Regions from separate parts of the Pandoraea fibrosis genome, predicted to be linked through region 1. Evidence: predicted binding sites of a transcription regulator. Region 1 holds the regulator's gene; each other region holds the start of a gene.

The links. The regulator sigma-54, encoded in region 1, starts transcription at its own class of promoters, with help from an activator protein. The targets are predictions, from matches to a motif close to TGGCANGNAANCTGCTTT.
Region 2: a site for sigma-54 is predicted at 3,287-3,304, ahead of PI93_RS09360 (acetyl-CoA acetyltransferase). Genes of this name have one in related genera too.
Region 3: a site for sigma-54 is predicted at 5,125-5,142, ahead of exaC (acetaldehyde dehydrogenase ExaC). Genes of this name have one in related genera too.

Annotation. Positions count from the first base shown of each region.
Region 1 is NZ_CP047385.1:593,482-601,245, forward strand. It holds gene mutY (A/G-specific adenine glycosylase) at 1-401, shown strand, start outside; gene rapZ (RNase adapter RapZ) at 403-1,284, opposite strand; gene PI93_RS02645 (PsiF family protein) at 1,456-1,782, opposite strand; gene hprK (HPr(Ser) kinase/phosphatase) at 1,941-2,906, opposite strand; gene ptsN (PTS IIA-like nitrogen regulatory protein PtsN) at 2,984-3,439, opposite strand; gene hpf (ribosome hibernation-promoting factor, HPF/YfiA family) at 3,676-4,029, opposite strand; gene PI93_RS02665 (RNA polymerase factor sigma-54) at 4,172-5,659, opposite strand; gene lptB (LPS export ABC transporter ATP-binding protein) at 5,754-6,524, opposite strand; gene lptA (lipopolysaccharide transport periplasmic protein LptA) at 6,550-7,251, opposite strand; gene lptC (LPS export ABC transporter periplasmic protein LptC) at 7,248-7,764, opposite strand, start outside.
Region 2 is NZ_CP047385.1:2,087,005-2,094,768, forward strand. It holds gene PI93_RS09350 (TRAP transporter large permease) at 1-1,633, opposite strand, end outside; gene PI93_RS09355 (TRAP transporter substrate-binding protein) at 1,649-2,668, opposite strand; gene PI93_RS09360 (acetyl-CoA acetyltransferase) at 3,343-4,509, shown strand; gene PI93_RS09365 (acyl-CoA synthetase) at 4,604-6,181, shown strand; gene PI93_RS09370 (PPC domain-containing DNA-binding protein) at 6,178-6,714, shown strand; gene PI93_RS09375 (PPC domain-containing DNA-binding protein) at 6,711-7,124, shown strand; gene alaC (alanine transaminase) at 7,205-7,764, opposite strand, start outside.
Region 3 is NZ_CP047385.1:1,273,679-1,281,442, forward strand. It holds gene PI93_RS05695 (MFS transporter) at 1-6, shown strand, start outside; gene PI93_RS05700 (aspartate/glutamate racemase family protein) at 40-717, shown strand; gene PI93_RS05705 (MFS transporter) at 802-2,160, shown strand; gene yiaY (L-threonine dehydrogenase) at 2,233-3,381, opposite strand; gene exaC (acetaldehyde dehydrogenase ExaC) at 3,552-5,072, opposite strand; gene PI93_RS05720 (sigma-54-dependent Fis family transcriptional regulator) at 5,366-7,270, shown strand; gene PI93_RS05725 (CreA family protein) at 7,301-7,764, opposite strand, start outside.

The DNA.
Region 1 (7,764 bases):
AGCGCATCTTGTTCGAACGACGGCCCGACAGCGGGATCTGGGGCGGGCTCTGGAGTTTTCCGGAATTGACACCGCCGGCCGGTGAGCGTGAGGTGGACGATGCGTCGCTGCGCGAGCGTCTGAGCGCGCATGCGGCGGCCCTGGGGGCAAGGCAGGGCGTGGTGCAGTCAATCGTGCCGCTTCAGGGGCTCACGCACGTCTTCACGCATTTCCGGCTGCACTTGCGGCCGTGGCTGGTGACGTTGTCCGGGGCATCGGCCGCGCGATCAGGAGATTTGCGTCACGCCTGGTTCGATACCGCGGGCATCGCTGCCGCTGGATTGCCGTCGCCGATTCGCAAGATTGCCGACGCGCTGGCGGCGATTTCGCCGGACGACGGTCAACTCAGTTTGCCGGCCTGAATCAGGGGATAGGCGTGGGGTCGGGCGGGGCGAGTTCACGATGGCGCACGAGCACGCTGGCTTCCGTCCGGAAACGAGCGCCCAACGTTTCGGCAATGAATACGGAGCGGTGCTGACCGCCCGTGCAGCCGATCGCTACCGTCAGATAGCTACGGTTGTCGCGCATATAGCTCGGCAGCCATTTGTGCAGATACGCGCCGATATCGTTGGTCATCTCGTCGACTTCCGGAATGGCCGAGAGGAAGTCGATGACCGGCTGATCGCGCCCGGTGAGCGGGCGAAGCTGTGTGTCGTAATACGGATTGGGCAGAGAGCGCACGTCGAACACGAGATCGGCGTCGAGCGGCACGCCGTGCTTGAATCCGAACGACTCGAACATCAGCGTGAGTCCGGTGTGATCGTGTTGGACGAATTCGCGAATCCAGCGGCGCAGCGCGCTTGCGCGCAAATTGCTGGTGTCGATCTGGTGACCCAGTTCGGTCACGCTGTTGAGCATCTCGCGCTCTTTCTCGATCGCCTCGACGAGCGAACCGGTCGCCGAGACCGTATCGTCGCCGGAGGCTGAGAGCGGGTGACGGCGACGCGTTTCGGAGAAGCGCTGTACGAGCGTTTGCGTGGTGGCGTTGAGGAACAGTGCGCGCACGTCGTGGCCGAAGCGGCGCAGTCCACCGATGATGGGTGGCAAATCGGCGAGCGAGCCGCCGCTTCTCGCGTCGATAGCGACGGCGAGGCGCGTGTAGTTCTGCGTTTCGAGATATTCGGCGAGTTCAGGCAGAAAGCGCGACGGCAGATTGTCGACGCAGTAGTAACCCGCATCCTCGAGGACGTTCAGGGCGAGCGATTTGCCGGAACCCGAAACGCCGGTAATCAGTACGATCTTCATGACATTTCCCGGATACAACCATCATGGTAAGCGATTGTGTCTTACGGGTGTCGAGACGACAGAAACGAGAACGTTCCCGACGATTTCTCTTGATTCACGAGAGAACGGCGTTTCACATGCGACAACGGCGCCCGTAGGGCGCCGTCGGGCGAGCGTCGGCGGGGAAAACCGTCAGGCCGCCGGTTTGTTCGACAGGCACGACTTCATGAAGGCTTTGCGATCGTCGCCTTTCTTGTCGGCGGCTTGCGCATTACACGTCTTCATCTTTTCCTGCTGGGTCGGCTTGGCGGCGGCGGCTGGCTTGCTCGACAGGCAGTCCTTCATGAACGCCTTGCGATCGTCACCCTTCTTGTCGCCTGCCTGCGTATTGCAGGTGCTCATCTTGTTCTGTTGGGAATTGGCTGCCTTGGGAGCTGGCGCCGGGGCGGCCGTTTGGGCGAACACGGGCGATGCGAGCAGCGGGGATACCAGAAGCCATGCAGCGAGTGCTTTTTTCATGATCGTCTCTCCATAAGGTCGACACGCACGGGAAGGGACCGCGTGGCGATTACAACATGAAAGAAAACGCGCCGCAATCGCGCGGCGTTGACAGAAAAAAGCAGAAATTGCGGTAAACCCCGGCGTTTTGGGCAACGACCGGCGTTACCCGTGGGGGTTCAGAGCAGCTTGCCCTGCATGCCGTCCGGGTCCTGCATGGCTTGCCGCTGGCGTTCCATGAAGTCCTTGAGGGTATCGATGCCGCGCAGTTGCAGGATCGTATTGCGCACGGCGGCTTCGACCAGCACGGCGAGGTTTCGCCCGGCGGCCACTTGCAGGATGACCTTGTTGATGGGCAGGCCCAGGACATCCACCGTCTGCGCTTCGAGCGGCAGGCGCTGGAATTCGCCATCGGGGCGGCGCACCAGTTGAACGATCAGCTTGAGCTTCATCTTCCGGCGCACTGCCGTTTCACCGAAGATCGTCTTGATGTCGAGCAGGCCGAGTCCGCGTACTTCCAGCAGGTTTTGCAGCAGCGGCGGGCACCGGCCTTCAACGAAATCCGGTCCGAGACGCACGAAATCGACGGCATCGTCTGCCACCAGCCCATGACCCCGGCTGATCAGTTCCAGGCCGAGTTCGCTCTTGCCCAGGCCGGAGTCGCCGGTGAGCAGCACGCCCATGCCCAGAATGTCGAGAAACACGCCGTGCATCGTGCATCGTGGCGCGAACACACGCGAAATGTACAGACGCAGGCTGTCGATGACGGCCGCCGTCGACATCGGCGTGGTGAACAGCGGGGTAGATGAACGGGTACAGCGCAGCACCAGATCGGGCGGGGCTTCGAGGCCATCGGCCACGACGAGAAACGGTGGCTCGAGCGCAATTACCTCGCCCATATGACGCTTACGATTTTCGTCCGTCAGGCGCTGGTAGTAACGCAGTTCGGCCTCACCCAGCACCTGAATCCGGTTCGGGTGGATGAGGTTCAGGTGACCGACGAGGTCGGCGCTTGACGTGGCGGTGGCGACGCTCTCGGGCGTGAAACCGCGCTCCCATCCCTCATGGCCGGTCAGCCACGACAAACGAAGCGTGGCGGCGTTGTCGTCGAAAATGCTTTGCGCGTTGATGCCGGTCAGTTCCACCGCGTCGCCTCGTTCGGTTGGGTGTGGGAGCTACGAATTCTCGGATGTTCGCGGCGGATACCGGCGCAAGCGCCGGCTCAGGGCTGCCAGTTGGCGAGTGCGGCGTGGATCTCGTCGGCACTCGGCGCGTGGGTCAACGTCTCGCGCATCGCGCGATCGGAGAGCAACTGGGCAATTTCGGAAAGAATCTCAAGATGTTGCTGCGTTGCCTGCTCCGGTACCAGCAGGAAGAACAGCAGGGACACCGGCTGGCTGTCGGGCGCTTCGAAGGGAATCGGGTCATCGAGGCGCACGAAGGCGGCCATCGGATGCTTGAGGCCCTTGATTCGGCCATGTGGAATGGCCACGCCTTCGCCCAGTCCGGTCGAGCCGAGACGCTCGCGTGCGAACAGATTGTCGGTCACAAGCGCGCGCGACAGGCCGGCATTGTTTTCGAAAAGTAGCCCGGCTTGCTCGAAGACGCGCTTCTTGCTGGTGACTGACAGTCCAAGCAGGATGTTGGACGCAGGTAAGAGTTTGACTAAACGGTTCATCTTGTAATGCGGGCGAACGCTGAGTCGCCCTCCAACCCCCGATTGACCACGCATTATAGACCACCCGCCGCAGCGGCCGCGGCAATCCACGGAACTTGGCGGAACCATACAAAAGGGGCCGTTCAACGGCCCCGCGGTGGGTGATGCCAGACTTATGACAGACGCGTGTGCGCTCGGGTGGTTCCGTGCGATTTCACGAGGCTGTCAGTCAATGCGACTACCACGCCCGGACAGACTCATTGCAGCGGTTCCGCCTCGGGAGGTTGCTGGTGCTTGAGGGCCTCGCGACCGTGATCCTGAACCTTGTCCTTGTATTGCATTACCTTGCGGTCGAGCATGTCGATCAGCTTGTCGATGGCGGCATACATATTCTCGTCACACTTCTCGACGAAAATTTCCTTGCCCTTGAGATACACGGTGACGCTAGCAATCTGGCGTCCGGCCTTCTCCTTGGTCTTGTCGACAGATAGGATCACCTCGGCGCCAATGAGCTGGTCGAAATGCCTCAACACGCGTTCGAGCTTGTTGACGACAAATTCGCGCAGTGACGGCGTGAGTTCGAGGTGATGTCCACTGATCTTCAGATTCATAGCTGCTCTCCTTGCTGAAATGCCGAAGTGCAGGCCGCGTCATGAGCGACGCTGGCTAGCGGGAGTGCGAGCCATTGACGTGACGCAATGTCGCACTGCGGCGTTATGCCCCAGCGAGCCAACATGGCGCACCAGGACCGTCCTACAAAGATTTGCGCAAGTTCACTGCGGGGATTCGCATGGCCTCGCGGTATTTCGCGACGGTGCGCCGCGCTACCACGAACCCTTGCTCTGCCAGCAGTTCCGCGATACGGCTGTCGGAAAGGGGGCTCTGCGGGTCTTCTGCTCCTATGAGTTGCTTGATGAGTGCGCGGATGGCGGTCGATGACGCTGCGCCCCCGGCTTCCGTTGCCACATGTGAACCAAAAAAGTACTTCAGCTCAAAGGTTCCGAATGGAGTGAGCATGTACTTACTGGTAGTCACGCGTGAAATCGTGGATTCGTGTAAACCCAGCGTATCAGCAATCTCGCGTAAAACCAAGGGCCGCATGCCGATTTCGCCGTGCGTGAAGAAGTTCTTTTGACGCTCGACAATCGCCTGCGCCACGCGCAGGATCGTATCGAAGCGCTGCTGAATGTTTTTGATCAGCCAGCGCGCTTCCTGAAGCTGCTGCTGCAAGTTGCCGGTGCCCGGATCGTTGCGGTTATTGCGCAGAATGCGCGCGTACATCTCGTTGATGCGCAGGCGCGGCATGACGTCGGGATTCAGCTCTGCGGTCCAGCCGCTGCCCTGTCTGCGCACGAGCACATCGGGGATGACGTAATCGGCCTGAGGCGAACCATAGGCGGCGCCGGGGAACGGGTCGAGCGAGCGAATCAGTTGATGGGCGGCACGCAAGCTGTCTTCGCTCACGCCCAGCAGGCGGCGCAGGCGAGTGTAATCGCGGGCGGCGAGCAGTTCCAGGTGATCGCTGACGATACGCAGCGAGAGCGTGCGAACGCTGCTCGCGGGCAGGCGCTGGAGTTGCAGGCGCAGGCATTCCGCCGGACCGCGGGCCCCCACGCCCGCGGGGTCGAAGCTTTGCAGCAGGGCAAGCGCGGCGTTGATCTCTTCCGTTTCCAGCGCCAGCTCTTCGGGCATTTCTGCCTCGATGTCGTCGAGCGTGGTGCCGAGATAGCCGTCTTCGTCGAGCGATTCGATCAGGAATGCCACCAGCGCACGGTCGCGCGGCGCGGCTTTGGTCAGGCGCAACTGCGCCAGCAGGTGTTCGCGAAGATTGGGATGGTCGACGTGCAATTGCGGACGCGCGTTGTCGTCGTCGTCCGAGGCGTTGCCCGAGCGAGCGAAGTCGTTCAGGCTCCAGTCGCTGCCGTTGTCTTGCGCGTTGTCGTCGAAGCGGGCTTCGCCGTCGAGTTCGCGGGCTTCATCGCGGCCGTTGGCGGGTTCGGAGCCGTCGTTCGTATGACTGGCCGACGTGCTCCGCTCGTTGCGCAACGACCCGTCCGTGCCCACACGTACCGAGCCCGCGAGCCAATCGTCCTCGCGTTCGAGCATCGGGTTCTGGGTGAGGGCGTGCTCGACTTCCTGCTGAAGTTCGAGCGTAGACAGTTGCAACAACCGGATCGATTGCTGCAACTGCGGCGTGAGGGTCAGGTGCTGCGAGGTGCGGAGTTGAAGAGTCGGTTTCATAGCGTGTCTCGCCTTCATTGTAGAGGCTTTGTCACGCCAGCGGAACCGGCCCTGTCCCCTATCGGAGGCAGGGTTTACATGCGAAAAATTAGCTTTACATCCGGAAATTTTCGCCCAGATACACGCGCCGGACGCTTTCGTCGGCCACGATCTGGTCAGGCGTGCCGGCGGCGAGCACCGAGCCTTCGCTGATGATGTAGGCGTGATCGCAGATACCGAGCGTCTCGCGCACGTTGTGGTCGGTAATCAGGACACCGATGCCACGATCCTTCAGGAATCGCACGATCCGCTGGATTTCCAGCACGGCGATCGGATCGACGCCCGCAAATGGTTCGTCCAGCAAAATAAAGCGCGGCTGCGTGGCCAGGGCGCGGGCGATTTCCACGCGGCGGCGCTCGCCGCCCGAGAGCGACATGGCCGGATTCTCGCGCAGATGGCTGACCTGCAACTCGTCGAGCAGCGCTTCAATACGGCGATCGATTTCGTCTCGCTTGAGCGGTTTGCCCTGCGCATCGAGCTGCAATTCGAGCACGGCGCGGATATTGTCCTCGACCGTGAGCTTGCGAAAGACCGACGCTTCCTGCGGCAAATACGAGACTCCCATGCGAGCGCGCTCGTGAATCGGCAGTTCGCTGATCAGGTTGCCGTCGAGCTGAATCTCGCCGTCGTCGGCCGGCACGAGGCCCACGATCATGTAGAACGACGTTGTCTTGCCGGCACCGTTCGGGCCCAGCAGACCCACGACTTCGCCGCTTTTTACATCCAGCGAGACGTCCTTGACGACGGTACGGGCACCGTATTGCTTCTTGAGCGAGCGCACGACGAGTGCGCTCGGCTTGCCCGCTTGGCCGAAGCCGGGGTTGATGGTCGAAGCGTTGCTGTTGGCAGAATTACTCACGCGGATTCCCAATGCTTTTTGAGGGAGACAGCGGCGGCAGATCGCCCTTGGGGGCGGGGGCGGCCGGCTTGCTCGCGCCGCCGGGCTGCGCCTGATTCGCCCCTGTCGCATTGCGCGGGGCGAGCGTGGCGCGCACGCGGCCGTTCGGATTGTTGGCGTTGACCTGATCGGCGCCGCTGTTCGCGGTATAGACCTCGTTATACGTGTCGTAAGTAATCACGCTGCCGTGGATCTCGTCGAGCACCCGGGTGCCGCCGGCCAGACGCTTGAGCGTGGCTTGCGTGGTGAGCGTGGCGACTTCGGTCTTGCCGTTGTAGTAAATCGTCTGGCCCCAGCCGTCGATGTACTCGTCGAGGCCGTCGCGCTTCTGGCGCATATAGGCGAGCGGGCCGCCTGGCTTGTAATACGCCGTGGCGTACTGATAACCCTCCGGATCCTGAGTCACTTCGACGCGATCGGCCTTGAGGAGAATCGTCCCCTTGGTCATCGTCACGTTGCCGGTGAAGATGTTGACCTGCTTGAGGTCGTCATAGCTCATGTGGTCCGACTCGATGTTGAGCGGCTTGTCGCGGTCGGCGCGCTCGGCATGGGCGAGCGGCGACACGAGTGCACCGAGCACGGCGAAGGCGGTGGCCAGCGCGCGCAGTGCGCGCATCGACAGGAAAACGGGTCGCGGGTTGCGGCGATCGGTCATGGGGTCTTGGAGCCCTGTTTAGTCTGGGGTGGCGCGCTTGGCGCGGCGGGCGGCGCCGGGCGCTTGCTGCCCATTTCCGCCGGCTGGATCGTGCCGTGAACATTGCCGAGCAATTGTACGGCGCGCGAGATGTTATTGAAAATCATGCCGTCGCCGAACATCACCGACGATCCACGGTAGAGCTGAACCGGCAGTTCCGTGCGCACGATGTCTTCGTTCACGAGGACCTGGAAGTGTTCGGACAGCGCGCGCATTTCCGGATCGCGCGGACCCGCCTGACGCACCACCACGGCATCGTCGTACATATCGACGATGGACATGTCGGCGTTGAGCGTGCCGCGCTTGCTCGTGGCGGTCACTTCCGGCTGATCCGGCGTGAACGCGCGCACGGCGGGCATTTTCAGCGCCGTTGTCTGGTCGTCTTCGTAATGCGTCATGTGAACCGCATTGATCCGGTATTGCGTGAGCCCGCTCGCCGACAGCGTGGAAATGCTCATGTCGTCGGCGTAGTAA
Region 2 (7,764 bases), 1.5 Mb from region 1:
CCACCGGGAACAGCAGCGGTCCGAACAGCACGATGGCGGGAATGCCTTCCAGCACGCTGCCCAGCACGATGAACACGACCATTGAAATGAGCAGGAAGCCGATCTGTCCGCCCGGCACGCCGTGCATCAGTCCGACGAGCTTGGCCGAGAAGCCCGACTGCGTGAGCGCCCAGGCCATGGCTGTCGCCATGCCGATGATGAGCAGGATCGCGCCCGAGAGTGCTGCCGTTTCCGTGAGCAGCGGGTACAGACGCTTGAAGTTCAGGTGCTTCTTGAACGCGTGCACGATAAGGCCGATCACAATCGTGTAGGCGATACCGACCGTGGAGACTTCCGTTGCCGTGGCGGCGCCTTCGATCACCGCCGTGCGGATGAGAATCGGCAGCGCAAGGGCCGGCAGCGCCACGATAAACGTCTTGCCGATCACGCTCCACGGCGCGCGGCGCGCGGCATTGGGCGCTTCCTTGCGTGAGCGGGCGAAGCAAACGACGACGATGGCAAGCGTGGCGATCACGGCGGGCAGCAGGCCGCCGACGAACAGCGCGGTGATCGACACCCCGCACACTGCGCCGATGGTGATGAGCACCAGACTCGGCGGGATCGTCTCCGTCATGGCGCCGGTTGACGAGAGCAGCGCGACGAGGTCTTCCGGTTTGGAGCCGCGCCGTTGCATCTCGGGAAAGAGGGCGGGCGCGACGGCCGCCATGTCGGCCGCTTTCGAGCCCGAGATCCCCGAGACGAGGAACATCGCGCCGAGTAGCACGTATTGCAGGCCGCCGCGCACGTGGCCGAGCAGCGAGGCCATGAACTCGATCAGGCTGCGCGCAAGACCGCTCATCTCAATCAGCGCGCCGAGCAGCACGAACAGCGGCACCGACAGCAGAATGAGGCCCGACATGCCCTCGTCCATGCGGCTCACGACGATTTGCAGCGGGGCATCGGTCACGAGCGCCAGATACGCCAGCGTTGCGGTACCGAAAGCGAATGCGATCGGAATCCCGCCCGCTACGCACGCGCCGACGATCAGCACGAAGAAGACCAGCAGGTTGTAGTTCCCCATGGCGATGAGCGCCGGGCGGCCCAGCCAGAGTGCCGCGCCCAGTGCGGCGACGAACAACACGCCGAGGCCAAACTGGCGTAGCGATGAGCACCGCGCCATGCGCGAGATGGCGGCGATGAGCATCAGCGCTGCGCCGACCGGCAGCGCGGCGGCGCGCAGCCCGTCGGGAATTTCCAACGCCGGGGTGGTGATATCCATCTGTTCGATGGCATGGGTGTACGCGGGCATGATGATGAGCGCGACGAACACGCAGACCGTCAGCGCAGCCATGGTCTGGAACCAGTCGCGCCATGCCGCCGGGAGCTTGTTGACGATGGCGGAAAGCCGCATGTGCTCGCCCCGGTCGAGGGCCAGCACCGCGCCGAGCATCGATAGCCAGATGAACAGGATCTGTGCCAGCTCGTCCGACCAGGTGAGGGGATTGTCGAACCCGTAACGCGAGATTACGCCCGCGAGCAGGATGAGAGTCTCCGCCACCACCAGCAGCACGGCAGCCGCTTCGGTGACTTTCATCACCGCGCGGTTGACGTGGCAGAAGAGGCGGGCGAGCGCGTGCGTCGGCTCGGCCGTCATCGTCAACGTTTCCATTTACGCGAGCTTCCCGGTGTACTTTTCCAACACGGCCCACGCCTCGTCACCGAACTTTTTGTGCCATTCGGCATAGAAGCCGGCCGCGCGAAGCTTCTCGCGGAATTGTTCGTTGTTCGGTGCATTGAACACGAGTCCCTTCTGCTTGAGTTCGGCCATGACGCCGTCGTTGAGCTTGCGCACGTCGTCGCGCTGCGCCATCGCTGCGGCGTTCACGTTGGCGGTCACGATCGCCTGCAAGTCTTTCGGCAGCTTGTCCCATTTCTGCTTGTTGGCGAGGAACCAGAAGCCGTCCCACATGTGGTTCGTCATCGACACGTACTTCTGCACTTCGTACAGCTTGGCCGTGGTCAGCAGGGCAAGGGGGTTTTCCTGCGCTTCGACGATGTGCGTTTGCAGGGCGGAATACACTTCGGCGAAATTGATCGAGGTGGGCGACGAGTCGAAGGCGCGGAACATCGAGGTCCACAGCGGGCTTGTCGGTACCCGGATCTTCAGGCCCTTGAGGTCGGCAGGCGAGTTGATCGGACGGCTGCTCGTAGTGATCTGGCGATACCCGTTCTCCCAGATCTTGTCGAACGCGAACACCGACGTCTTGGCGATCTGGCCGCGCACATGCGCACCGAGGTCACCATCCATCGCGGCCCACACCTGACCGTAATCCTTGAACGCGAAGCCCACGCCGGAGATCTGCGCCGAGGGCACCAGCGTGCCGAGAATCAGCGGCGAGAGCGTGAAGAAGTCGATCGCGCCCGAGCGAATCTGGCTCAGCATGTCGCTGTCGGTGCCGAGCTGGTTGTTCGGATAGATCTGGAAGTCGATACGGCCCTTCGATTGCTCCGCGATTTTCTGCGCCATTTCTTTGGCGCGAACGTTCATCGGGTGGCTGATGGGGAGGTTGTTGGCGAACTTGACCGTGAATTCGGCCGCGTGGGCCTGCGTCTGATACAACCCCGTGGCGGCGGCGGCCGATGTGGCGGCCACAACCTTGATGAAGTGGCGGCGATCCATGTTGCTCATACTGCATGTCTCCTGATTTATAGGTTTGGTGACTGCGTCTGAAGCACGAGGCGTGCGAACGTGTTGCCCTGCAACGTCCCGGCCAACTCGGAACGCAAACGTGAGGCGGCTCGCAAGTGGCTTGGCTATCTTACGCAAGTCGAATGCCAGATCGTGGCCTGAACGGGAAAACCCTTACGTTGTTAAGCATCAGTGAAATCCCGCGCCCGGCATCTTGCATCGCTCTCCTTCCTTTTATCTGGCGGAACCCGGCAGCGCCGTGCGCGACTGTCGCCAACCGTGTTTGGTGCATCTGCGATTGACGCGCGGTGACGCGCATCTGGCACGCCGATGGGGGGCGACACCTGTCGCATTTCCCGCTCGCCTTGCGACACCTGTCGCAGGCCAGTGGCGATCGTCGTGCGACAGGTGTCGCAGGGTGCCGCCCCGTGCCCGTTGTGTTGCGGCACAGCAAATTGGCCTCACCCGATCGGCATTCGAATTCACTTGATGGCGCAGTGAATGCGGCCTTACGCTTACGTCAATTGCGACAGCGCCATAAGCGCGGGCGTCGCAATCGAGACGCAATGCGATGCAAAGGCCGTTGGCGCTTCATCGGGGTTTGGATGGGCCCATGTCTGGCATCGAAATTGCTCACCGGAGTCTGGATGACCCCAATTTTCCGGAGACACTTCATGGTTGCTGCATGCCTTACCGGCTGGGCCCACTCCCAGTTCGGAAAACTCGATAACGTCGATGCCGAAGTTCTGCTGGCCGATGTTGCTCAAGCCGCGCTCGACGACGCGGGCCTCGCGCCCGAACAGATCGATTCCATTCACGTCGGCACGTTCAATGGCGGTTTCCTGTATCAGGACTTCCCGTCGTCTCTCGTCTTCAATCGCATTCCAGGACTTCGTTTCAAACCCGCTACGCGCTACGAAAATGCCTGCGCGACGGGTTCGGCTGCCGTGCATGGCGGACTGCAATCCATCGAGGCGGGCAAGGCCACGCACGTTCTCGTGATCGGCTTCGAGAAGATGACGGAGCTGGCCACGCCGCAGGTTGGCGAAGTGTTGCTCAAATGTTCTTACGCCCGTGAAGAGGCTGACATTCCGGGCGGCTTTGCGGGCGTTTTCGGCACCATCGCGCAAGCCTATTTCGAGCGCTATGGCGATCAGTCCGACGCGCTCGCGCGCATTGCGGCGAAGAACCACCGCAATGGCTCGGTCAACCCCTATGCGCACATGCGTCGAGACTTCGGTTACGACTTCTGCCGCAACGTTTCCGAGAAGAATCCGTTCGTTGCCGGCCCGCTCAAGCGGACCGATTGCTCGATGGTGTCGGACGGCGCTGCGGCGCTGGTCATCTCGAGCGCCGACGTGGCGCGCACGATGCCCAAGGCCGTTGGCTTCCGCGCGGCGGTGCAGGTCAACGACTACCTGCCGCTCTCGCGTCGCGATCCGCTGGCGTTCGAAGGCGGCCAGCACGCGTGGCGTCAGGCATTGGGCGTCGCCGGCGTCTCGCTCAAGGATCTGTCGCTGGTCGAAACCCATGACTGCTTCACCATCGCCGAACTCATCGAGTATGAAGCGATGGGACTCGCCAAGCCGGGCCAGGGGGCGAATGTGGTGGCCGAAGGGTTGACCGAGAAGAACGGTCTGCTGCCGGTCAATCCGTCGGGCGGCTTGAAGGCGAAGGGCCACCCGGTCGGGGCCACGGGCGTGTCGATGCACGTCATGGCTGCCATGCAACTCACGGGAACCGCCGGGCAAATGCAGATTCCCGACGCGAAACTCGCAGGCGTCTTCAATATGGGCGGCGCGGCAGTGGCGAACTACGTGAGCATTCTCGAAGCGCGTTGAGCGATTGCGCATCAGGGTGTCAGGCAGGCTGCCCGGCGTTGGCCGGGCAAGACAGATCGCAAGACTGAGAAAGAAGAAAGAGGAGACGAGCGAAATGCTCAAGAAGGTCATGAATCTCGGCCGCCTGCTGGCCGACGTTGCCCGGCGTCATCCCGACGCGCCCGGCGTGATCATCGGTGAGAAGGTCCACACATGGAGCGAGATCGACGCTCGTGTGAACGCCGCCGTCGAGGCTCTGCGCAAGCTGGGCGTAGGCCACGGCGACAAGCTGCTGGTGCATTCGCGCAACAATCTGCCGATCTTCGAGAGTGCGTGGATCGCCTTTCGGCTGGGGGCGATCTGGGTGCCGACGAATTTCCGTATCACGGCGCCGGAAGCCGCATATCTGGGCCAATCGAGCGGCGCATGCGTGATGATTTACGACGCCGGCTTCGAGGGGCATGTCGACGCCGTACGTGCCGCGTCGCCCGCGCTGCGACATGTCATTGCGCTGGGTGCGCCGCGTGCGGGTGAGCTGCACTACGAGACGCTTGTTGCCGAACATCTCGGCGTGCCCGGCTACGAAGCCGAAGTCGAATACGAAGACCCCTTGTGGTTCTTCTACACGTCGGGCACCACCGGTCACCCCAAGGCCGGTGTGTTGTCACACGGGCAGATGGCCTTCGTGGTGACCAACCATCTGGCCGATCTGATGCCCGGCATCACCTATCGCAGCCGGTCGATGGTGGTGGCGCCGCTCTCGCATGGCGCGGGCATTCACGCCATCGTCAATACCGCGCGGGGGGCCGCGAGCGTGTTGCTGCCGGGCGAGAAGATGGACGCGGAGCAGGTCTGGCAGGCGATCGAGCGTCATCGTGTCGACAACATGTTCACGGTGCCGACCATCGTGAAGATGCTGGTCGAGGATCCGGCTGTCGATCGGTACGACCACAGCTCGCTGCGTTTCGTGATCTACGCCGGGGCGCCGATGTATCGCGCAGATCAGAAATACGCGCTGCAAAAGCTGGGTCGCGTGCTGGTGCAGTACTACGGACTGGGCGAGGTGACGGGCAACATCACCGTGTTGCCGCCGTGGTTGCACAGCGAGGACGACGACGCTCCCGACGCGCGCATCGGCACCTGTGGCGTGCCGCGTACCGGCATGGAGGTGGCAATTCTCGATGAACATGGCGAGCGCCAGCCGCCGTTCGCTTCCGGGGAGATCTGCGTGCGCGGGCCTGCCGTCTTCATGGGGTATCACAACAACCCTGATGCGAACGCCAAGGCCTTCAAGAACGACTGGTTCCACACCGGCGATCTCGGGCATGTGGATGCCCAGGGCTTCCTGTACATCACGGGGCGCGCGTCGGACATGTACATCTCGGGCGGCTCGAACGTCTATCCGCGCGAGATCGAGGAAGCGTTGCTCACGCACCCGGCCGTATCGGAGTGCGCGGTGCTCGGCGTGCCCGACCCCAAGTGGGGCGAGAGCGGGCTCGCGGTGGTGGTCGCCCGGGAAGGCATGGCCGCTCAGGCCGATGAACTGCTCGGACATCTCGAAGCGCGTATCGCCCGCTATAAGTGGCCGCGTCGCTTCGTATTCTGGAATGCCATGCCCAAGTCGGGCTACGGCAAGATCGTGAAGAAGCAAATCAAGACGATGCTCGAAGAGCAAGGAGACTATCGACTATGAAACCTGCGCTTTCACGGATCTATCGGCATGCAGGCGCCCCCACGTTACCCCGTGTGGAAGACTGCGTGTTGAACGGGCAGCACGAACTGCGCGTGACGATCCGGTCTGGTGCGAATCTCGGCGAAGCCCTGCGCGCGGCGTTATCCCGCTATGCGTATGGCGGCGGCGTCGGCCGTTTCTGCGCGGGCACCGCGCGAGGTCTGCGGTATCACATGATCGAGAACACCGCAGACACGGAGCGTCCCTTTGGCTATGGGGCGCCGGTCGACGAAACCCGGGAAGTGGATCTGATCGGCGGCGCGATCACGGTCGGCCGAACCGCCGACGGCGCCACGCTTCTGCATTGCCATGCGGGGTTTTCCGACCCGTCCGGCGAATTGCACGGCGGACATCTGATTCTCGATCACACCTGGGCCGGCGACGAGCCCGTGGTGATCCGCCTGTGTTTGTTCGAGCACGGCGGATACGTGACCGCAGATGACGAGGAAACGCGTTTTCACCTGCTCCATCCCGTGGCTGGAGGTCTCTCATGAGCACGGCACAGGACGTTCCGGTCGCCATCGAAAACGGCACGCTGGGCAGGTTGGTCGTGGCGCGACTCAAACCGAATCAGGATCTGACGGAAAGCATTGAAGCGCTGTGTGCGGAGCATGCCATCTCGCGTGCCATTGTGCGCGGCGCGGTGGGGAGTCTGATTGACGCACGTCTGGCGTTCCGCGCAGGTGAGGGCTGGCGTGAGCAACTGGTGAGCGGCCCCGGGGTGGAAATCCTCAACGTGTTCGGCGAGGTCGATGTTCGACCCGAGACGGCGCACTCGTTGCCGATGCTGCATGGCATGGTGGCGGATACCGGCGGGCGCATGTTCGCCGGGCGCTTCGTGCGTGGCGGGAATCTCTCGTTCATCACCATCGAAGTGACGCTGCAGGAGTGGTTGCCGGCGTAGCGGCAGCGGGCATTGCGCAACGCAAGGGGAATGGGGAGTCTGCGGACTCCCCATTTTTCATCGGCGCCGTGTGTCGCGCGTTAGACGACCGTCGGCTGGACTAGCCCATCGTCCCGGAACATGTGCTTGATGCCGCGCACTGCCTGACGGATGCGCGACTCGTTCTCGATCAGTGCGAAGCGAACGTACTCATCGCCGTACTCTCCGAAGCCGATTCCCGGCGAGACCGAGACCTTGGCCTGCGCGAGCAGCTTCTTGGCGAATTCAAGCGAGCCCGCCGCGCGATACGGTTCGGGAATGCGCGCCCAGATGTACATCGATGCACGCGGCAGATCGACGGCCCATCCGGCTTCGGTCAATCCCTTGTAGAGCACGTCTCGGCGGCGCTGATATTGCGCGCGAATGGCTTCGACGCACTGCTGATCGCCTTCCAGCGCGGCAATGGCGGCAACCTGCACCGGCGTGAACGTGCCGTAGTCGTGATAGCTCTTGATGCGGGCGAGCGCGGCGACGAGTTCGGCATTGCCGACCATGAAGCCGATGCGCCAGCCGGCCATGTTGTAGCTCTTCGACAGCGTGAAGAATTCGACGGCGACGTCTTGCGCGCCGGGCACCTGCATGATCGAGGGCGCCTTGTAAC
Region 3 (7,764 bases), 680 kb from region 1:
GCCTGAACCACCTCTCTTTTCCGACTCGCCGAGATTTTCATGACTCACATCCTGCTCATCAATCCGAATACGTCGACGGCGACGACGCAAATGATGGTCGATATCGCGCGCACCTATCTCGCCAGCGTGATGTCGTCCCCACCCATGGTCGTCGGAGCAACGGTGACGCGTGGCGCACCGATGATCGTCGATGAGCAGGACCTTGTCGTTGCTGCCGAGGCTGTGAACGAACCGCAGATCGTCGCGCTGGCGGCACAGGCGGATGGCGTGATCGTCGGTGCGTTTGGCGACCCCGGCATCGAGGCGCTGCGCGCGCGTCTGGAGGTGCCCGTGGTCGGCATCGGCGCGTCGTCCGTGCGCGAGGCAGCGGCGGGCGGGCGGCGCTTCGGCATCGCGACGACGACGCCCATGCTGGCGCACTCCATCGCATCGAATGTCCATAAGCTCGGGTTCGGCGCGACCTTCACCGGCTCGCGATTCACCAGCGGCGATCCGTTGGCGTTGGGGGGCGTGCCGTCGCAACTGGAGAGTCGTCTGGCGCGTGCGGTTGACGCGTGCATTCAGCAGGACGGCGCCCGTGCCGTCGTGATCGGCGGTGGTCCATTGGGCGAAGCGGCACAAGCGTTGGGCGAGCAGTTTTCGATCCCGGTGATCGGGCCTGTGCCGGCAGCATGTCGCGCACTGATTCAGGCGATGCGTCTCGGCGAAGCCGCCTGACGTCATCCATATCGAAGTCATAACAGCGCACTCGCGTCCACCATCGCGCGGGGCAGAACACGCACTTCTTGGCGAGGAAACATCATGAATCAACCGACACGGCTGCATGCGAGCGACGCGACCAACGCGTTCGCCGACCCGGACCATCGAATGCTCGACCCGATCTACAAAAAGATCATGTGGCGGATCATTCCGTTCATCTTCGTGTTGTGGATGCTGGCGTGGATCGATCGCGTGAATGTCGGCTTCGCGAAGCTGCAAATGCAGCAGGATCTGGGTTTCAGCGAGACGGTCTACGGCATTGGTGCGGGCATCTTCTTTCTCGGCTATTTCTTTCTGGAGATTCCGAGTAACTGGCTGTTGCTGCGTATCGGCGCGAGACGCACGCTCGCGCGCATTACGCTGGGTTGGGGGACGATCTGCGTGTTGATGATGTTTACGCATTCTCCCGCGTATTTCTATGTGATGCGGTTTCTGCTCGGCGCGTTTGAAGCTGGGTTCCAGCCGGGGGTATTGCTCTATCTGACGTTCTGGTTTCCCGCCCATCGTCGCGCGAAGGCGTTTGCCTGGTTCATCTCGGCGTCGGCCGTGTCATCGGTGGTGGGGGCGCCGCTGGCCGGGGCGATTCTCAACGGAATGCACGGCGTGAACGGCTGGGCGGGGTGGCAGTGGTTGTTTTTGCTTGAAGGTATCCCGACGGTCCTCGCCGGCATTCTGGCGGTGTGGTTCCTCGTCGATAAGCCGGAGCAGGCAGACTGGCTGTCGGAGAAGGAGAAGCGGTTGCTGCAAATCGATCTCGACCGTGACCGGAACAGCGCCGGGAAACGCGAACACAGTTTCATGCTGGCGGTGCGTAGCCCAAAGTTGTGGCTGCTGACGGCTATCTACTTCGGTATCGTCGCAGCGAACGCGACGCTCTCGTTCTTCGCGCCAACCATCGTCCGCGCACTGGGGCCGACGAATCCGCTGCACATCGGGTTGCTCGTCGGGGTGATGTACGTGTTTGGCGCGATCTTCCAGCTCGTTATCGGTTACAGCGCGGACAAGCGACGGGAGGCGCGCATGCACTGTGCGATCCCGGTGTTCATCGGCGCATGCGGATTGGCGGGTGTGGGCGTGTTCGCGGGCAGTCATGGCGTGGCGGCGTTCCTGTGCCTTGCCGTGGCGGTGTCGGGGACCATGGGCGCGATTCCGGTGTTCTGGCAGTTGCCGAACGCGTATCTCGCAGGCGGCGCTGCGGCGATGGGCGTGGCGTTCATCAATTCGGTGGCGAATCTGGCGGGGTTCGGCTCGCCGTACTTGCTCGGCCTCGTCAAGGACGCGACCGGCAGCTTCAACGGCGGCCTCTGGATCGTGGCGGCGCTTGAAGCGTTCGTTGCCATCCTGATCTGGTGGAGGATGCATCGACGCACGCCAGCGCAGGGAGCGCATGCAATGGCTTGAGTCTCGCCTTTAACAACACAAGGGCAACGTGACGTCACGTTGCCCTTGTCGTTTGGATTCACTCGCCGAGTGTCAGAATGCCCGGCGGAAAATCTCTTCGATCTCGGCTTGTTCGGCACGTCGCGGATTGGTGAACCCGCAGGCGTCCTGCATGGCATTCGCCGCAAGCGTCGGCACGTCTTCGAGCTTCGCGCCGAGTTCGGTCAGTCCGTTCGGAATACCGATGTCCTTCGACAGTCGACGGATCGCCGCAATCGCCACCTTTGCACCTTCTTCGTCGCTCAGGCCCTCAACCTTCTCGCCCATCGCCTGCGCGATATCTTTCAACCGCCCGGCGCTCACGCTCGCGTTGAACTCTTCCACATGCGGCAGCAGCACCGCGTTGCAGACACCGTGCGGCAAGTCGTAGAACCCGCCGAGTTGATGCGCCATCGCGTGCACATAGCCCAGCGACGCATTGTTGAATGCCATGCCTGCAAGGAACTGCGCGTAAGCCATGTTCTCGCGTGCCGTCATGTCGTCACCGTGCGAGACTGCGCGACGCAAGTTCTGCGAGATCAGCGTGACAGCCTTGAGCGCACAGGCATCGGTGATCGGCGTGGCGGTGGTCGACACATACGCTTCGGTGGCGTGCGTAAGCGCGTCCATACCCGTCGCGGCCGTGAGGCCCTTGGGCATTGCAGCCATCAGCGCCGGATCGTTGACCGACAACAACGGCGTGACGTTGCGGTCGACGATTGCCATCTTCACGTGACGCTTCTCGTCGGTGATGATGCAAAAGCGCGTCATCTCGCTCGCCGTGCCGGCCGTCGTGTTGATCGCAACGAGCGGCAGTTGCGGCTTCTTCGATTGATCGACGCCTTCGTAATCGGCGATATGTCCACCGTTTGCCGCGCACAGCGCGATGCCTTTCGCACAGTCATGCGGCGAGCCGCCGCCCAGCGAGATCACGAAGTCGCACTGGTTCTGTTTGAGGATGGCGAGCCCGGCTTCCACGTTGCCGACGGTCGGGTTCGGCTTCGCACCGTCGAATACCACCGACTGGATGTCTTGCTGGCCGAGCAGCTTCGCCACTTTGTCGGCAACGCCCGCCTTGGCGAGCCCGGCGTCGGTCACGATCAATGCACGGCGGAAATGGTACTGGCGCAGGGCGGCAATCGCTTCGTCGAGGCTGCCGACGCCCATCATGTTGACGGCGGGGATAAAGAAGGTCGTGCTCATGGTCATGCTCCTTATTTGTTCTGAGAGGGGCACACCACGCGCGCTGGTCTCAACGCGAGCGCGCATGCGGTGTCCAGAATCGTTTTTCGCAGGCACTGAAGACAGCATCGCACCCACGGCGCGATGCGTCTTTGATCTGCTGCAAACTCAGGGGCGACTAGAGGGAGTGCTCAAAAGAACCCGAGCGGATGAGTGTCGTAGCTCACCAGCAGATTCTTCGTCTGCTGGTAGTGATCGAGCATCATCTTGTGCGTCTCACGGCCGATGCCGGACTTCTTGTAACCGCCGAACGCGGCATGTGCCGGATAGAGGTGATAGCAGTTGGTCCACACGCGTCCCGCCTGAATGCCGCGGCCCATGCGGTACGCGCGATTGATGTCGCGTGTCCATACCCCCGCGCCGAGACCGAACTCGGTGTCGTTGGCAATCGCCAGCGCTTCGGCTTCGTCCTTGAACGTCGTCACGCCGACCACCGGACCGAAGATTTCTTCCTGGAACACGCGCATCCGGTTCTCGCCTTTGAGCAGCGTCGGCTGGATGTAAAAGCCCGACGCCAGCGGACCGTCGAGCATCTCGATGCCCCCGCCCGTAAGTACCTGAGCACCCTCCTTGCGAGCCAGATCGAGGTAGGTAAGGATCTTGTCGAACTGCTGTTGCGACGCCTGTGCGCCGATGGCCGTCTCCGTATCCAGCGGATCGCCGCGCTTGATGCGCGCGACCCGGGCCATTACCACTTCCATGAAGGGCTCGTAGATCGATTCCTGCACGAGTGCGCGAGACGGGCAGGTGCAGACCTCACCCTGATTCAGGAAGCCCAGCACGAGGCCTTCAGCGGCCTTCTCGATGAACTCGGGCTCGCCACGCATGACATCGTCGAAGAAGAGGTTGGGCGACTTGCCGCCCAGCTCGACCGTGCTCGGGATCAGATTGGCGGCAGCCCGCGACAGAATGTGTCCGCCCACGGGCGTCGAGCCGGTGAAGGCGATCTTGGCGATGCGCCGGCTCGTCGCCAGGGCTTCACCGGCTTCCTTGCCGAAACCCTGAACGATGTTGAGCACCCCCGGCGGCAGCAGATCGCCGACCAGTTCGGCGAACAGGGTGATCGAAAGCGGGGTTTGCTCGGCAGGTTTGAGCACTACGCAGTTGCCGGCGGCGAGTGCGGGTGCAAGCTTCCATGCGGCCATCAGCAGCGGGAAATTCCACGGAATGATCTGACCGACGACACCCAGCGGCTCATGGAAATGGTAGGCAGCCGTGTGCTCGTCGATCTCTGCGGCCGTGCCTTCCTGAGCGCGGATACACCCGGCGAAGTAGCGGAAGTGGTCGATCGCCAGCGGAAGGTCGGCGGCGAGCGTCTCGCGCACCGGCTTGCCGTTATCCCAGGTCTCGGCGACGGCGAACCGCTCGAGTTGCGCCTCGAGCCGGTCGGCGATCTGTAACAGAATGCGCGAGCGCGCCTGCACCGACGTCCTGCCCCACCTGGGCGCAGCCGCATGGGCCGCGTCGAGCGCGCGTTCAATGTCGGCGCCGCTGGAGCGGGGAAACTCGCTGATGACGCCGCCGGTTACGGGCGACGTATTGGTGAAATAGCGTCCTTCCACGGGCGGCACGAATTTGCCGCCGATGTAGTTCTCGTAATGCGTTTGCAAAGACAGCAAGGCACCGGGCGTGCCGGGTGGGGCGTATCGCATGTCGTGTCTCCGGATATTGTCGTATCGGTGGTGCTGTGACCACACGGGGCAATAAGCAATTCGCGGGCCACCTGCGGCGAATCGCCAATTCATGCGGGAAAGCGGCGTGGGGCGGTGTTGGCGTGTACCGAATCCGTGACACCTTTGTCTCGCGCCGTGACACCGGGTGTCTCGTCGTTGTGACAGGCAATGGCTTCGCGTCTCCCGATTGACATCGCGCATTGCAATCACCCCCGGCATGGGACATGCTTCGGGAACGACTACGAGATCATCCGGCACGGGGGAGACGACCAATGCCAGCCAATACACAGTCAGCACATGCGCGTCGTGTGCTCAATGTCGTACAGGGTCATGCGTCGCACGGCGCTGCCGCGACCGACCCGAACATCGCCGATTCCTGGCGTCGCTGTCTGGACACCCACGCGCTCGATCCGGGCGCGCGCATGGCGCCACGTGTGCTGGAGTCGGCGCAACTGCGCGAGCGCCGAAACGCGATGGAGCGCTTGCGCAACGTGTCCACCCCGGTGCTTGAGCGTTTGCAACGTCAGTTGATGAATCCGCATCAGGCCGTGTTACTCACCGCACCCGACGGCGTCATCGTCGACTCCCGGCTTCACGACGGCAAGCGCGACGACTTCCTTCGCGCAGGGCTATGGCCGGGCGCCGACTGGAGCGAGTCGTGCGAAGGCACCAACGGCATCGGTACCTGCGTGGTCGAACGCGCCCCGGTCATCATCTGTCAGCAGGACCACTTTCGCGCGCTGCACACGCCCCTTACCTGCACGGCAAGTCCCGTATTCGCCCCGCAAGGCGATCTGCTCGCCGTGATCGACGTATCGTCCACAAGCGCCGATCTCACACGACAGAGCCAATTCCATACGCTCGCGCTCGTGAATCTGTCGGCGAAGGTCGTGGAGAGCGAATATTTCTTTCTTCACTATCGTGACGAATGGCTGCTGCAATTGCAGGAGCAGGCCGATCATCTCGGCGGCTTTGCGCAAGCGCTGATCGCCTTCGACGACACCGGGCGCGTGCTGGCCGCCAACCAAAGCGCATTGAATCGCCTGGGCGCGACGCGCGACGAGATCGTCGGCACCCGCGTGGATCGCTGGTTCGCGCAGACGCTCGATGCGCTGTTGGCACAAGCGCACCCCACGCCGAGCACGTGTTGGCCGATTCGCACGCAGGCCGGCGAGCCGTTGCTGGCGATGGTGAGTGCACCCTTGCGTGCGGTACGGCGCGTGAGCCGTCTGCCGACGCCCGCGCAAGAGACGACGGCCCCTGCGTTTTCCGACCCGGCGTTGGCGCGCGAGTTTTCGCGCGCTTGCCGGGTCTTCGCACATGATGTCCCGGTTCTCATTCGCGGCGAAACGGGCAGTGGCAAAGAGGTCTTCGCGCGCGCCGTGCACATGGCAAGCGCGAGAGCGAATGGTCCGTTCGTTGCGCTGAATTGCGCGGCGATCCCCGAGTCGCTGATCGAGAGCGAGCTTTTCGGCTACGTGGGAGGCAGCTTCACTGGCGCGCGCAAAGAGGGGATGAACGGCAAGCTGTGGCAAGCGAACGGCGGCACGCTGTTTCTGGACGAGATCGGCGACATGCCGTTCGCGATGCAAACCCGGCTGCTGCGCGTGCTCGAAGACCGCAGGGTGTCCCCATTGGGGGGCGGCGAACCGGTGCCGCTCGACATTCGCATCCTCAGCGCAACGCACCGCAACCTTGCCGAGCGTATCGCCGAGCGGCAATTCCGCGAGGATCTCTTTTATCGTCTGAGTGGATTGGAAGTTGGCGTGCCGCCGCTGCGCGAGCGTGCAGACAAGATCGACCTGATTCAGCGGCTGTTGGCGCAGGCCTGCGAACAAGGCAGGATCACCCTGACGGACGCCGCACAAGACCGGCTCTGCGCTTATGCGTGGCCGGGGAATGTGCGGCAGATGCGCAGCGTCATTCGCACACTGGTCGCGCTGAGCGAGAACGGTGTCATCACGCTGGATGACCTGCCGGACGAGTTGCGCGAAGCGGCGCCGGTCTTGAGCGTCGCAGCGCCGACAGAGGCGCCGCTGGAGGCGGCGGAGCGTCAGGCCCTGCGCGCCACGCTCGATGCCTGCCAGGGGCAGGTTAGCGCTGCGGCGCGCAAGCTCGGGGTCAGTCGCAACACGCTGTACCGGAAGCTGAAGCGCTTCGGCCTGCTGCGTGGCTGAGGCTCGCTGCGCGACTGCGACATCGTCTGCTTACTTCGTCGGAATCGGGGTCGCCCGATCCACCGGAACGGCAGTTACGCTGTTCTGCGGCGAGCCGTCGATGAGCTTGTCGGAGTAGGTGAGGTAGACGAGGGTGTTGCGCGTCTTGTCGACCATTCGCACAATGCGCAGCTTCTTGAAGAGTGGCGACAGGCCTTCCGAGAAAACCTCCTCTTCCTTCGGGAGCGGCGCGGTGAAAGCGATCGGCCCGACAGGCCGGCAGGCAATCGACGCTTCCGACTTGTCTTCCGCCAGTCCGACCATTCCCTTGACGCCGCCGGTCTTCGCGCGCGACACATAGCAAGTCACGCCGTGCACCTTCGGGTCATCGAAGGCGTCGACCACGATCTTGTGATCCGGTCCCACCAGTTTGAATGCGGTGCTCACGTCACCGATCTTCTCGGCATGTGCCCAATTCGCGGCGACTAACAATGCCAGCGCAAAGACTGTCTTCA